DNA from 2 places in the Bacillus cereus group sp. MYBK79-1 genome. Region 2 is predicted to be linked to the other one. Evidence: riboswitches for the same ligand, from Rfam matches in the RefSeq annotation. Region 2 holds a riboswitch; the other holds the start of a gene.

Region 1 (7,799 bases), on a different contig from region 2:
ATTAAAAACGAATGATTATAAATAGAATTTTCTGTGATTTTATAAACTAAGCTATAGATGAAGAGATAAGATATAGAAAGAAGCTTACGTAAAAAACGTAAGCTTCTTTTTTATGTAAGTGTGTATAACCGTTAAGCCGCATTGGGTTTTGTCGGTGAGTACGCGGAACTTTACGGTTACACGACACTTATTCATATGAGTAAAAGGGTTATTCCAACAGAAAGTTTGTACTTAAGCGATTGGACCACCTAAGTTAATAATATCTTCAGAAACGCTGTCGAACTTTTTGAAGTTCTCTTTGAATTCGCTCGCAAGCTCGATTGCTTTCGCTTTGTAAGCAGCTTTATCAGCCCAAGTTTGTTCAGGCATTAACACTTCGTCAGGTACACCTGGTACGTGAAGTGGAACTTCAAGACCGAAGATGTCATGTTTAGCTGTTTCAGTTTTTGCAAGTTCGCCGCTTAACGCTGCTTGAATCATTGCACGAGTGTAACCTAAGTTCATACGTTTACCAATGCCGTATTCGCCACCAGTCCAGCCAGTGTTTACTAAGAATACTTTCGCATCGTGTTTCTCGATTTTTTCACCAAGCATTTCAGCATAGCGAGATGCATCAAGTGGTAAGAATGGTGAACCAAAGCAAGTTGAGAATGTTGCTTGCGGAGATGTAACGCCGCGCTCTGTTCCTGCTAGTTTACTAGTGTAACCACTTAAGAAATGATACATAGCTTGTTCTTTTGATAACTTACTGATTGGAGGCAATACGCCAGATGCATCAGCAGTTAAGAAAATGATTGTATTTGGGTGTCCAGCAACACTTGGCAGTACGATATTGTCAATCGCATGCATAGGGTATGCAGCACGAGTATTTTCTGTTAAAGTAGTATCGTTATAGTCTGCGATACGCGTTTGGTTATTAATGATAACGTTTTCTAAAACAGATCCAAATTTGATTGCATCGAAAATTTGTGGTTCTTTCTCGTGAGAAAGGTTTACACATTTTGCATAGCAACCGCCTTCAATATTGAATACACCGTTATCAGACCAACCATGCTCATCATCACCGATTAATTTACGGTTTGGATCAGCAGATAATGTTGTTTTACCTGTTCCAGATAAACCGAAGAATAGTGCTACGTCGCCTTCTTCACCTACGTTTGCAGAGCAATGCATAGAAAGAATATCTTGTTCAGGTAATAAGAAGTTCATAATAGAGAAGATTGATTTTTTCATTTCTCCAGCGTATTCTGTACCACCAATTAGTACGATACGTTTTTCGAATGAAACCATAATGAATGCTTCAGAGTTTGTACCGTCAACAGCTGGATCAGCTTTGAAATTCGGTGCAGAAACAATTGTGAACTCTGATTCATGAGTTGTTAATTCTTCTTCAGTTGGACGAATGAATAATTGATGTACAAATAAATTGTGCCATGCATATTCATTAATAACTTGAATTGGTAGGCGGTAATTGCGGTCAGCGCCTGCAAATCCATTGAAGACGAATAACTCTTCTTTTTCTTTTAAGTATTCTAAAACTTTAGTATATAATTTATTAAAATGTTCTTCAGAAATCGGTTGATTCACTGCTCCCCAAGCAATTTTGTCAGCAACCGATGCTTCTTTCACAATAAATTTATCTTTAGGAGAACGTCCTGTATATTTTCCAGTTGAAGCAGAAACGGCACCAGTAGAAGTTAATTTCCCTTCATTTCGCATTAATACTTTTTCCACTAATTGCGGAACACTTAGTTGAATCTGTGCATTGCTTCCGTTCAATAATTCGTGTAAACCAATTTGGACATTCACAGTACTCATATTTATATACCATCCTTTTCATTTAATGAAATATTTCTCGTAATCCCCAACAAGAGTATAACACAATTATATAAATAATGTATACTATTTATTTCTTTTTGTTTGTGTGAATGCATTATTTCCTTATTAATATTTCATTTCAGGCGTATTGAGAAAAACTTTCAGGAAAATGTGAATATTAATTGACAAATGAATATCATTTCTTTAGTATAGGTTGGGACGGATACTCTCTTATCCCGAGCTGGCGGAGGGACAGGCCCGATGAAGCCCAGCAACCTCATTTGTAGTGGTAAATACAGGTGAATAGGTGCTAAAACCTGTGCGAGGCTAACGGTCTCGAACGATAAGAGCAAAGGGCAAAAAGCAGTATGCAAGTAGCAAATTAAACCTTTCCTCTATGTAAAGTAGGAAAGGTTTTTCTGTATGCTTGTGTGGGAGAATAAATGTATGTCGCAGTTTGTGGCAAATTAAGGATGAGTTCCGTACAATATATACAATTACTGTAGGGAGGTTTACCACATGACAAAGAAACGTCATCTGTTCACATCTGAGTCTGTAACTGAAGGACATCCAGATAAAATTTGTGACCAAATTTCTGATTCAATTTTAGATGCGATCTTATCAAAGGACGCAAATGCACGTGTAGCTTGTGAAACAACTGTAACAACTGGTTTAGTATTGGTAGCGGGGGAAATTACGACTTCTACTTACGTAGATATTCCAAAAATCGTTCGTGAAACAATTCAAGGCATTGGTTACACACGCGCAAAATACGGATTCGATGCAGAAACTTGTGCAGTTTTAACATCTATCGATGAGCAGTCTGCTGACATCGCTATGGGTGTTGACCAAGCGCTAGAAGCACGCGAAGGTCTAATGACTGACGCTGAGATTGAGGCAATTGGTGCAGGAGACCAAGGTTTAATGTTTGGTTTCGCATGTAATGAAACACAAGAGTTAATGCCACTTCCAATCTCGCTTGCTCACAAATTAGCTCGCCGTTTAACTGAAGTACGTAAAGATGAGACATTATCATACTTACGTCCGGATGGAAAAACGCAAGTTACAGTTGAGTATGATGAAAATGGTAAACCTGTACGTGTAGATACAATCGTAATTTCTACACAGCATCATCCAGATGTTACATGGGAAGAAATCGATCGCGATTTAAAAGAGCATGTAATTAAAGCTGTAGTTCCAGCAGAATTAATGGATGGAGAAACGAAATTCTTCATTAACCCAACTGGTCGCTTCGTAATTGGTGGACCACAAGGTGATGCTGGTTTAACAGGACGTAAAATCATCGTTGATACTTACGGTGGATACGCTCGCCACGGTGGCGGTGCATTCTCTGGTAAAGATGCAACAAAAGTTGACCGTTCTGCAGCATATGCAGCTCGTTATGTTGCGAAAAACATCGTAGCAGCTGGTCTTGCTGACAAAGCAGAAGTACAACTTGCATACGCAATTGGTGTAGCACAACCAGTATCAATTTCAGTTGATACGTTCGGCACTGGTAAAGTATCTGAAGACGTACTAGTAGGACTAGTTCGTAACAACTTCGATCTTCGCCCAGCCGGTATTATTAAAATGCTAGACTTACGTCGCCCAATTTACAAACAAACAGCAGCTTACGGCCACTTCGGACGTACTGATGTAGATCTAACATGGGAACGTACAGACAAAGCTGCAGCTTTAAAAGAGCAAGCTGGTCTATAATATATGAAAAAAAGCTTTGCGCCGTGAGCGCAAAGCTTTTTTTATTTTGTTTTATTTACCACTTGGATGCAAGAACCACAATAAACTTCTCCATCTAGCTCAATGTACTTTCTCACATTTGTCATACCACTTGCCGGAAATGGCATATGAATCCATGCTTTTTCATATGTTTGTATTTCCTTTTCACATGATTTACAAAGGACTGGTTTCTTCTTGAACATATGTAATCAACCTTTCATTTGACGTGCTTTACCCGCGCAAAAGGCACTGCTTAGTAAAAATAGGGTTGCGAATATAATGCTTACTAATGTAGCGTATGGAATTGCGCCTTTTAGAGAAAAGCCAACAGTAATGGAAGCGACGAATAAGAGGATGAATGTTGTTGTTAATTTTTTATAAAGTTCCATAGTGAATAAATCTCCTTATCAAGAAATTTTTGCATAGCATCATCTATCTGGTATATATGTGGAAACTATTCCTGTAGAGTGAGTAGTACCACCAGCACGTACGTAAGTGTGGCTTAATTGTAAACCTAAATTTCCTGCAGTATTTGAAGTTCTAATTTTTGTATTCATTTGAGCTGTTTTGGGTACAGGGTTAAATAGGTTTTTCTCCAGCGTCCAACTGCCATAGTTTTCACTTAATAATGAGTTGCTGTTTATACTGAATCCAGTTAAATTTCGAAAAAAGAATAGTGGAAGCATAGTGGAATCTGGTTCATAATTTATTAACTTTTGAGATGAATAAGGTACAGATAATTGTGTATTCCAGCTTATAAAAGGTGGATTTATAACTGTGTTTTTAATAGTATGAGATGCTGTAATGTCCCACACAGATCCTACTTTTCCGTTAATATCTGCGTCAGAACTGTTCTGACTAAATGTAATAGTTGTTGTTAATTTAGCCCCAGAATAAAAAGAGTAATTATAAGTTCTACTTGCTTGAAAGGACTCAGTAGTATATGAAGTGGAGTGTGCAATTTTTTCTAAAGTGCGTATAGTTTCTTTTTGAACTGCTTCTATACTTTCTGTTTTCGTTTCTGAGAAGTAATAGTCTCTATAGCTAATTTTATTTATATAATAATTAGAGACCGCAAATAAATATAAATTTGTTTTAGGAGAGGATTCTAAGATGTTTGTTTTAATGGGATTACCATTATTATGATAGAGCTGGATTTCAGCAGAATTTGTTTCAAGTGTGGGAGTTAATTTTTGTTCAGGCGTATTTTTATATTCAATCTAATTTGTTATATTTACTCGTATAACATTCGTATGTTTTTCTTCAGCATGAACGGTAGAAGAAAAACATAGCCCTAATAAAGAAATGAAAAATAATAGTTGTGTATAAATTGTACTATTTTTCATGTTTACCTCCTTTAATTTGGTTTTGTTTCCATACAAAATCTACAAGGTAGGCAAGGGCAAGTGGAATGGTTGTGCTAGTCAAATAGTAACGAATACCATCATTCGGCATAAGCACATACAATTTTAAAAGTTAATATCGAACCCGTAAGCGATCCATTGAAAAAGGGATAATATAACTAGGAATGGTATAATAGGTACGTATCGTTTTATATTTTGAATCATGTAAAGCTCCTTTATATGGATAAATATGCTTATATTGTATCATATTGAATTCTTTAATTTATACATAATTTTACAAAGTTAAATGAAAGGAAAGATGAAAAATGAGCGTAACCGAACATAAAAAACAAGCACCAAAAGAAGTGCGTTGCAAGATCGTGACGATTTCTGATACACGTACAGAAGAGACGGACAAGAGTGGACAACTATTACATGAATTATTAAAAGAAGCAGGGCATACAGTGACCTCTTATGAAATTGTAAAAGATGATAAAGAAAGTATTCAGCAAGCAGTGTTAGCTGGTTATCATAGGGAAGATGTCGATGTCGTGTTAACAAATGGCGGTACTGGTATTACGAAACGTGATGTGACGATTGAAGCAGTGTCAGCGTTATTACATAAAGAAATTGTCGGGTTTGGTGAGTTGTTCCGCATGATTAGTTATTTAGAAGATATCGGAAGCAGCGCGATGTTAAGTAGAGCAATCGGCGGTACAATTGGACGCAAAGTTGTCTTTTCCATGCCAGGATCTAGCGGAGCAGTTCGTCTTGCGATGAATAAATTAATTTTACCGGAATTAGGTCATATTACCTTTGAGCTGCATCGCCAATGAGTAAGTATGCTGGAATTGTATTGGCAGGCGGTATGTCGAGTCGATTCGGTGAGCCGAAAGCGTTAGCGAGCTGGCAAGGTAGTACTTTTATTGAGCATATTGTGAAAGTGATGACAAGTGCGCTCCAAGAAGTTGTAGTCATTAGTCATACTGATATAAAGGAGCGAGTAGAGCAACTCGTACAAGTTCCTGTTATAGAAGATATTCCGCATTATAAAGGAAATGGACCACTTGCTGGAATTGTATCAGGAATGGAATATATAGAAGCAGATTGGTATGCTATTATGCCTTGCGATGCGCCGAATGTTTCGCATGAATGGTTTACCATTTTACTAGAGCAAACGAGCAATGAATATGATGCGGTTGTACCTATTATTAATGGAAGAAAACAACCGTTACTTGCAGCGTACCATAACCGTGTGAAAGAGAAAATTTATGCTGTGCTTCAAGAAGAAAAAAGAAGTATGGGCCAGCTTCTATCGCAATGTAATGTGAAATATATTGCCGGTGAAGATGTACAAGCGAATGTAGATTGGTTTATAAATGTGAATACGAAAGAAGAATATGTGCAAGCTCAAAAAAACCTTTCAAATAAATGAAAGGTTTTTTGATATACAGAAATTGGGGAACAATTACTGTATAAAGGTATGTGAGTAAGTTGATTTTAAGGGGAATCGCTTAAAATCATCATACAGTAAAAATACTGTATAACCATATATTAATTTTTATGGGTTTTTATTACAAGTCTGTTTAGTTATGTATCTTTTTGTTATAATGAATATAGAAATAAAGAGATATTTCACCTTGTGTATCATTTAGTGAACGAAATTTTATAATTGTGTAAAAAACTCCCTTCGTCTTTTGAAGGGAGTTTTTTGTTATGAAAGTGATTCATGTACATCTTTAGTTCTATAGGATAGGTATAGAATATATTTACAAATATAACATTTGATGGGTAGTAGAATAGGGAGGCTTGTTTTATACTAATATTGTGTCATCCCTTCTAAGGGACAGCGCACAGCCGGTGATTGGCTAATGGGAACATTCTCATTTTGCCAGTGCCGGTTTTTTATTAGATAATGATGATAATAAACTTTTGAGGGAGGGATCGTTTTGAGAAAGATAGATTTTACTTCTATGAGAGAGAAAGTAGCTAGTTTTTATATTTATTCTATCTCTTTTCTTGGTTTAATGGCTGTTATGATGTCCTTATTTTTAATTGAAATGCCTTCCCATCTTATGCTGCTTTTGTTGTTAATTATGTTTATGGGAATTACTGAGTATTTTCCTATCCGTATTTGGAGAGGTGGAATTACACTTAGCCTTACGCTTATTTATACAATGAATTGGCAGTTTGGAATGTATATAACAGTTGTTTCATGTGTGGGTGTGATGTTAAGTATCCAATTGTTTTGCCGATTACCGATGCAAAGGACGGTATTTAATTGTGCGCAACTTGCTCTTAGTATCGTATTAGCAGAATGGTTTGCCAGTGGATGTTTCTCTTTTTTTATTTCTGGAATGAATCTGTCAGCTGTATATGAAAAATTCATAATCTTATGTTTATTCGGCGCGTTTCTTTGCCTGTTTAACAGTTTATTTTACGATCTTTTAATCATACTTCTTCCACAGCCCTATCCACTAGAAGAGTGGCGTAAAAAGAATATATTAGTACTCTTGAGTTTGAGTTTTTGTTTACTGTATTCCTCACTTATACATATGTTAGATTACCGATATCATGGCGTGATAGATGAAATCATGGTTCTATTCTTCTTTTTCCCGCTTGTGGCAATTTGTATCATTAGCTCTTTCGTTAGACAAATACGGGTGGAAAAAGAACGATTATATAAGCTTTTTTCTATTACGACGGAATTAAGTCATGGATTATCTGCCGGAAACTTACAGCAGATGAAACAATCACTGAAAGGATTTCTAGGAATACAGGCATATGTTTTATGGGCAAAAGATGAAGAGAATTGGACCCTTTTATTAAAGGACGGAAAAGTACGCCGTGATATTTCTAATTATTCTGACCTGTATAAGGAGTTTGAAGAGATATCGGAAA
Region 2 (7,799 bases):
TTTCTAAACCATATTTATTGCCTTGAGATTTTAAGTAATCTTCATTAATTGGTAAGAATGTTGAGAATGTCGTTAAGCTTAAGAAGTAGGGAACAGGACGGTCTAGTTGTACTTCTAACGTTTTATCATCAAGAGCTTTGACCCCTAGTTGATCAATTGGCGATTGTTTTTGGTTTATTTGTTTCGCATTCTGTATATCGAAGAATAAGAATGCATATTCAGCTGCTGTATCAGGGTTTACGGCACGTTGCCAAGCGAAGACGAAGTCCTTTGCTGTCACAGGAGTACCGTTTGACCATTTTGAATCACGCAGGTGGAATGTATATTTTGTTTTATCGGGACTAATGTCAACCGACTCAGCAACACCAGGAATCGGTTTATTATCTTCTCCCATTGCATATAAACCTTCAAAAACATTTCGCATTACGTTCATGGATTCCCCATCCGTTGCTTTTGCAACATCCATTGTTGGAATTTCTGAAGCGAATGATAAATTAATTGCCTGTTTATCAGGTGCTTTATCATTTGCTTTCGCTCCGCTTGCAGTATCCTTATTTCCCCCGCAAGCAGTTAGTAATAGACTTGCCCCTAAAACAGATGCAACAACAGGTACAACTTTTTTCTTCATTGTTCGTTCCTCCCTAAATGTGTTGTTCGTAACGTCATAATGTCCGTGTCTTGAAGTGTAACTATAGAAGAAGAGAAAACCTATTATAGATATGTGCATTTAGGTAATCAGGTGTTCTATATGTATATACATGCTGAACTATAATCTATCGTTATATGTTTCAGCGTAGAAGACATTATATTTTGATGGTTAAATATTTCGTTTCTTTGATTATTTAGAATATTAACACTGGAAAGAACTATATGTCAATAATAAAAATAGATTGTTAATTTCTTGGAATAATATATTAAAAAAGCAGATTCCCTCGTGTTGGGGAACCTACTTTTAATATGTTTTTCTAAAAAAATAATCGGTGTGGGAAGAAGATCCCACTGATTAACGTTTCACTTTATTTTTCAATTTTTGCCCACTTGAAGTTTAATTGCCCTGCAAAGTCTACTTGCACAATTCCTTTCACATAAGAACGTTCTAAATAAGATTCGCCTTTTTGGTAAAGAGGAGCGATAACAGAGTCTTTAAATAATATTTTCTCGGATGCTAGTAATGCTTCCCAGCGAGCTTTTTCATCACCGGCTAAAGTTGTTTTCACTTTTGCTATTGTTTCATCGAACTCCTTATTAGAATAATGATCTAAGTTATAAGGGTTATTCGTTGTAAATAGCTCAAGGAATGTAATTGGATCCGCAAAGTCAGGGCTCCAGCCGTCAATTCCAATTTCGTAGTCACCTTTTAATAAAAGTGAAACTTGTTGTTTACGTGGTTGCGGTTTTATCGTCACTGTTAAGCCATCTAAATTCTTTTCTAGTTGTCCTTTTAAGAATTCACCAGTTTTCTTCTCAAGGTCACCGTCACTTGTTAATAGTTCTAACGTTATTTTTTCAGATCCAAGTTCTTGTTTCGCCTTTTTCCATAATTCTTGTGCAGATTTTGTATCAACCTTTGTTAAATCGCCGTTTGCAGCACGGAAGTCTGTTCCGTCAGGTCCTTTTGCAAAGTTTTTCGGCACGAGACTAGAGGTAGGTGTAGAGCCGTCATTTAATAATGTATTTACAAAGGACTTTCGATCAATTGTTTGATCGATTGCTTGGCGTGCAGAAACGTTTTGAAGTACTTTATTTTGTTGATTCATACGTAGAAACTGTACCCCTACGTTCGGACGTTCTTTAAAGTTGGTATCTTTTTTATATTTATCAACGAAGTCAGATGTTAGTTTTATACGGTCTAATTGTTTTGACTCGAATAAATTTACTTCTGTAGATTTTTCTTTTACGACGTTAAAATTGATTTCTTCCAGTTTGACAGTATCTTTATCCCAATAGGTAGGATTTTTCTTGAATTTAAAGCTTTGTTCGTGCTTCCAATCGCTTAGTGTAAAAGCTCCGTTGTACAAGATTGTATTGTCTTCTAAAGCGTACTTATCACCTTGTGCTTTAAAGAATTCCTCGTTAATTGGTAGAAATGTTGGGAACGCTGTTAAGCTAATAAAGTACGGAACAGGGCGTTCTAATTCTACCTCAAACGTATGGTCATCAATTGCTTTTACACCAAGTTGATCGGATGGAAGTTCTTTGTTGTTAATTTTTGATGCATTTTTAATATCAAAGAATAGAAATGCATATTCAGAGGCTGTTGCTGGATCAACAGCTCTTTGCCAAGCGAAGACAAAGTCTTTCGCTGTAACAGGAGTGCCGTTTGACCATTTTGAATCTCGCAGGTGGAATGTGTATTTCGTCTTATCGCCACTTACTTCATGAGATTTTGCAACACCAGGAACAGGTTTGTTACCTTCACCAAGATTATACAAACCTTCAAATACGTTTCTCATTACTTGACCAGAATCAGTATCTGTAGCACGAGCTGTATCCATTGTTCGTATTTCAGTAGGTGAAGATAAGTTTAAAACCTGCTTACTAGGCGCCTCGTCTTTTGCATTTGCTCCGCTTGCTTCGTTTTTATAACTACCGCAACCAGTTAATAAAATACTTACTCCTACAACTGATGCAATACCGGGTACAAACTTCTTTTTCATTTGATTTTCCTCCTAAATAATTAAGTTTGGATGATGATGAGGGAAATGAAAAATAAAAAATCCCTCTTTTCATATTGAGAAAGAGGGATTTTTACGTACAAGTTATGCACCCGTATATAAACGAAGTCCCTCATTCTATCTTTCAAGCATAAAGCTTGCAGGAAGTGGCACAGTATTCAAAATGAACCTGTTGCCGAGGTTTCAAAGGGCCAGTCCCTCCACCTCTCTTGATACAATGAGTAAACGAATAAATTTTATTAATTTTTGTGTTTCTTTGATAATTCAAAATCTTACACCTTGGATAATGAAGTGTCAACCGAATGGTATATAGTTTAAATTTTCAGTTTTCTTTAATGGAAAAACCACTGCATATGGCAGTGGTTTTTCTATTAGAAGTTAAAGTTATCTGGATCTGGACCAACGCGACGATCTTCATTTAGAGCTTGAATTGCTTTCATGTCATCAGCACTTAATTCAAAATCGAATATATTTGCATTTTCAATAATGCGATGCTCTTTAATAGATTTAGGGATTGTTACAACTTCGTTTTGTAGATCCCACCGTAAAATAATTTGTGCAGTTGATTTATTATATTTTGTTGCAATGTCTTGTAATATTGGGTTGTCTAGCAGTTGGCCTTGCATTAATGGTGACCAAGCTTCAAGCTGGATGTTATGTTCTTTACAGAAAGTGTGTAGCTCTTCTTGTGCTAAACGTGGGTGGTATTCCACTTGGTTGATCATTGGCTTAATTTCAGCAATTTCAAATACGTCTTGTAAGTGGTGAATATGGAAATTACTCACGCCAATTGCACGAACACGGCCGTCTTTATAAAGCTTTTCTAACGCTTTCCATGATTCAGTATATTTCCCTTTTACAGGCCAATGTACTAAATATAAATCTAAATATTCTAGACCTAATTTCTCTAATGTAGTTTCAAATGCTTGAAGTGTCGTTTCATACCCTTGATCGCTATTCCATACTTTTGATGTAATAAATAATTCTTCACGTGAAACACCTGATTCACGGATTGCTTGTCCAACGCCTTCTTCGTTTTGATAAATTGCTGCAGTATCAATGCTGCGGTAGCCATTTTTAATTGCTGCTTTTACAGATTCAACTACTTCTGAACCATCTTCTACTTTAAAAACACCTAAACCGAACCAAGGCATTTTTACACCGTTATGTAATGTTGTATAGTCTTTTAAACTTGTTAAATTCATATTATTTCCCCCTAGCTTTTTTGTTTGTTGCTTCTACTGCTTTTTGAATTCCCTCTGAAAAATTATATTCATATAAAGCTTTGAGACCCTCAGCCGTGGAACCACCTGGTGTTGTTACTTGTTCGCGGAGGTTAGCTGGATCTTGCGTTTGTTCAAGCATAGAAGCAGAGCCAGAAATCATTTGAATGACAAGGTGTTTGGCAGTTGCTTCATCGATTCCATAATTTTTTGTTGCTTCAATTAAGCTTTCAGCAAAGTAATAAAGGAAAGCTGGTGCACTTCCAGTAACGGCAGTAAGCTGATGAACTTCTTCCTCAGTGCAAAGTTGCGAAGTACCAATGCCTCTTAAAAGCAGTTGCAAGGTTTCCTGATGCATCTCGTTTGCTGATTGTCCCATTGTATATAGGGAGATAGACTTGCCAACTTCAGCAGCTGTATTTGGCATAATCCAAGCAACAGGTGTCCCCACGGGAAGTCTTTCTTCTAAATAAGATGGACCAATGCCAGCAGCTACCGTTACGACAAGTTGATTCGATAGTAACGGAGATAATTCTGCTAATAATTCTTCATGTGCAGAAGGTGGCATTGCTAAAACAATCGTATCAACAGATGTAACATGCTGCTTCCAATCTGTTGTAGTAGACACATCATATCGCCCTTGTAATTGCTTTAGCTTTTCTACGTTGCTTCGGTTAGAAACGATAATTTCTTCGATGTATTCTTTGCTTGTTTTAAGTAATCCGGAAAATATAGCTTCTGCCATACGACCAGCACCAATAAATAAAATTCGATGTTTAGTTAGCATATCCTTTATTCCTTTCTAGTGAAGATATGTTATAAAAAACGATACCATTTCTAAGAGAATTTTGTAAAAGGAAAAGGCTTATCGTGAAAAGGATGAAAATGGAGGGGGAGGGTTAATACAAATAAGGTTATAAAAAATATTATACTTAAAAAATAGTTGTAATAAAAAATCCCTGAAGCATAACTGCTTCAGGGATTAATAGATTATAAGTTTATGCTTTTGTCATACCTAACAATACAGCGCCGCCGATAATTAAAACACTACCTAGTGCAATAAAGATCAATTGACGTTTTGTTTTCTTTTCACCTAAGAAGACAATGGCACCGAATGTTGAGATAACGATTCCAGTTTGAGATAATGGGAAGCTTGTTGCTACTCCGACACGTGGTAATGAAAGAAGTAAGAATAAGTTTCCAGTTCCCCATAGTAAACCAGATAAAGCATTACGGATTGCATATTTGTTAAATGGCTTATGTTTAGATGTCAGTACAACCGCACCAACAAACATACCAACTGCTTGTGGTAAAATAGCAGACCAACCATCGATATTATACCAACGAATAATAATTACATATACAAGGTAACCGAAAGTAGAAACAATTAAAGTAAGAAGTCCTTTTTTCAATTGTCCTGGCGGTTGTGCATTTTCTTTGTCATCTAGTGATGTGAATACAACACCAACTACGATTAATAGGATTGCAATCGTTCCCAGAACAATCGTTGTTGTAGTAGTCCACTCACGGAAAGCGATAACTCCAAAGATAGAAGTTGCAACAAGTTGCATACCAGTAGAAATTGTTACAGTAGTTGAAACACCTAGTTTTTCAACTGTTTTTAATTGGTTTACTTGTCCTAAAGCCCAGAATAAACCTGAAATAAAACCAACAATCAAGACTGTCATTGTTAAAGCTGGTTGAGTAAATACATACATAATTGTTGCGAAGAATAGAGCACCGATTGTCATACCTACCGTTTGGCTATATGCACCACCGCCCATTTTTACGCTTACTAATAAGATGTTTCCCCATGCAATTGCAGGAAGAAGCGCTAATAAAATGTCCATTACAAGACTCCCTTCGATTTCCTATACCAATATAATTACATATCGTTCTAACGATCGGTAATGCCCCACTAATAGAGTAGAAGATTACCGATCGCTAAAACAGGATGAAGAATTTACGATATAAATGCGTTTTCATTTCTTCATTTTTTGAAACACCTCCATATAATAACAGGAAATTGCCTATTTTAGAAAGTGAATTCAAATAAAATGTATATTTAAATAAGAGGTAAAATTCAGTTATTTCCCGAGGGTATATTTTATTTCCTAAGAAATAAATAAGCAGCTTCGAAAAAAGCTGCTTTAAGAGTTGGTAATTTTTTTATTGATAAGCTGGATACATAGCAGAAATAGGAGTGACATACTGATGGTGATAACTACAAGTGTCCAAGCGAGTTGCATATTACTTGCATCAATCGCCATATAAATTGCAGTTGGGATCGTCTGTGTTTTACCAGGAATGTTCCCAGCAAACATGAGTGTAGCACCAAACTCACCGAGCGCACGAACGAAGCTCAAAATCATTCCGCTTAGTAAGGCAGGAAATGCAAGTGGAAGTGTGACGTGTAGAAAAACTTGATACTCACTTGCACCAAGGTCACGAGCACTTTCTTCAATTTGTACATTCGCGATAGAAAATCCTGTTTTTGCTGATTGGTACATAAGCGGAAATGCAACAACTGCAGAAGCAATGATCGCAGCAGTAGATGTGAACATAATAGACTGCTGAAACAATGATTCTATCCACATTCCAATGGGACTATTGTTTCCAAAAATGATAATGAGAAAAAAGCCGATTACAGTTGGCGGAAGCACCATTGGTAATAAGAAAATAGTTTCTAATATTACTTTATATCTCCAGGAGGAACGTGCTAGCGCTCGTCCGATTATAGTTCCTAAAATGGTAACGATAATGGTGGCACATGCAGCTACTCGTAAAGATAGAAAGATTGGTGACAAAATAGCATCAAAGCTCATGGCAATTAGGATAGGACTGTAAATCCATATTTCTTAAAGATAGATTGTGCATCTTTTGACTGCAAATACTCATAAAATGAAGTCGCCTCTTTCTTATGCTTAGATTCTTTTATAACACCTAAAGGATAGTGAATTGGCTCATGCGAAGTAGCTGCCGCTGTCTCGCCAATTTTTACTTTGTTTGAAATAAGAGCATCTGTTTTGTATACAATACCAGCATCGACATTACCTGTTTCTACATATGTTAACACTTGGCGAACATCTTTTGTAAATACGATTTTATTTTGAATGTCATTCCATAGATTTTCGTGTGTGAGAGAGGCCTTTGCGTATTTTCCTGCAGGTACTGATTCAGGTGTACCAAGTGCGATTTTCTTAATTTTTTCATCTTTTAAATCTTGAATTTTTGAAAGGGAACTATCTTTTGGGACGACTAGAACGAGTTCATTTCCAAGAAGATTTTTCCCTTCTTTTTCATTAATGAATCCTTTTTTAACAAGAGTTTGGAATTTATCTTCGGCTGCTGAGAAGAATAAGTCAGCAGGTGCACCTTGTTCAATTTGTTGTTGAAGTGCACCAGAAGCACCGAAGTTAAAAGAAAGTTTAATATTAGGTTCTTTTTCTTTATATTTTGTTTCAATTTCTTTTAGTGCATCTTGTAAGCTTGCAGCAGCCGATATAGTAAGTTCTACTGTTTTTCCTTCTTTAGCAGTTGATTTCCCTTTCTTATCTCCGCTTGTGCATGCAACGCTAAATATAAGAAGAAAAGAAAGTATAAGTGCTCCGATGGATCGTAATGTAAACTTGTTCATAAAAAAATCCCCTTTCGTTTTGATATATTTAATTATATCTAATTATATCTAATTATAACTAAATATAACTAGTTATAATTGAATATAATTTGAACGATGTAGTTGTTTTTTAATATAGGAGAAATATTCTTTTCTTTGTTACAATGAAGGAAGAAAGTGAGGAATCGTCTATGGATCATCATTCCTACACAACGGAAGAAGTAGCGAAGCGATTAAAAGTATCAAAATTAACGGTATACGATCTAATTAAAAAAGGAGAACTGC

The links. Region 2 has a riboswitch for S-adenosylmethionine ahead of ACTFOB_RS23170 (peptide ABC transporter substrate-binding protein). Riboswitches for the same ligand answer to the same signal wherever they lie in the genome.
Region 1: another riboswitch for S-adenosylmethionine. It lies ahead of metK (methionine adenosyltransferase); the one in region 2 lies ahead of ACTFOB_RS23170 (peptide ABC transporter substrate-binding protein).

Annotation. Positions count from the first base shown of each region.
Region 1 covers NZ_JBQAEO010000002.1:381,086-388,884, reverse strand. Annotated here, with positions in the region: gene pckA (phosphoenolpyruvate carboxykinase (ATP)) at 232-1,818, opposite strand; SAM riboswitch class I at 2,047-2,168, shown strand; gene metK (methionine adenosyltransferase) at 2,338-3,537, shown strand; gene ACTFOB_RS06725 (hypothetical protein) at 3,579-3,758, opposite strand; gene ACTFOB_RS06720 (hypothetical protein) at 3,765-3,944, opposite strand; gene ACTFOB_RS06715 (hypothetical protein) at 3,984-4,370, opposite strand; gene ACTFOB_RS06710 (hypothetical protein) at 4,776-4,901, opposite strand; gene ACTFOB_RS06705 (MogA/MoaB family molybdenum cofactor biosynthesis protein) at 5,225-5,734, shown strand; gene ACTFOB_RS06700 (molybdenum cofactor guanylyltransferase) at 5,731-6,333, shown strand; gene ACTFOB_RS06695 (sensor histidine kinase) at 6,848-7,799, shown strand, end outside.
Region 2 covers NZ_JBQAEO010000020.1:37,241-45,039, forward strand. Annotated here, with positions in the region: gene ACTFOB_RS23165 (ABC transporter substrate-binding protein) at 1-628, opposite strand, end outside; gene ACTFOB_RS23170 (peptide ABC transporter substrate-binding protein) at 1,017-2,657, opposite strand; SAM riboswitch class I at 2,790-2,894, opposite strand; gene ACTFOB_RS23175 (aldo/keto reductase) at 3,047-3,880, opposite strand; gene proC (pyrroline-5-carboxylate reductase) at 3,882-4,685, opposite strand; gene ACTFOB_RS23185 (GRP family sugar transporter) at 4,897-5,748, opposite strand; gene modB (molybdate ABC transporter permease subunit) at 6,049-6,723, opposite strand; gene modA (molybdate ABC transporter substrate-binding protein) at 6,729-7,535, opposite strand; gene ACTFOB_RS23200 (substrate-binding domain-containing protein) at 7,679-7,799, shown strand, end outside.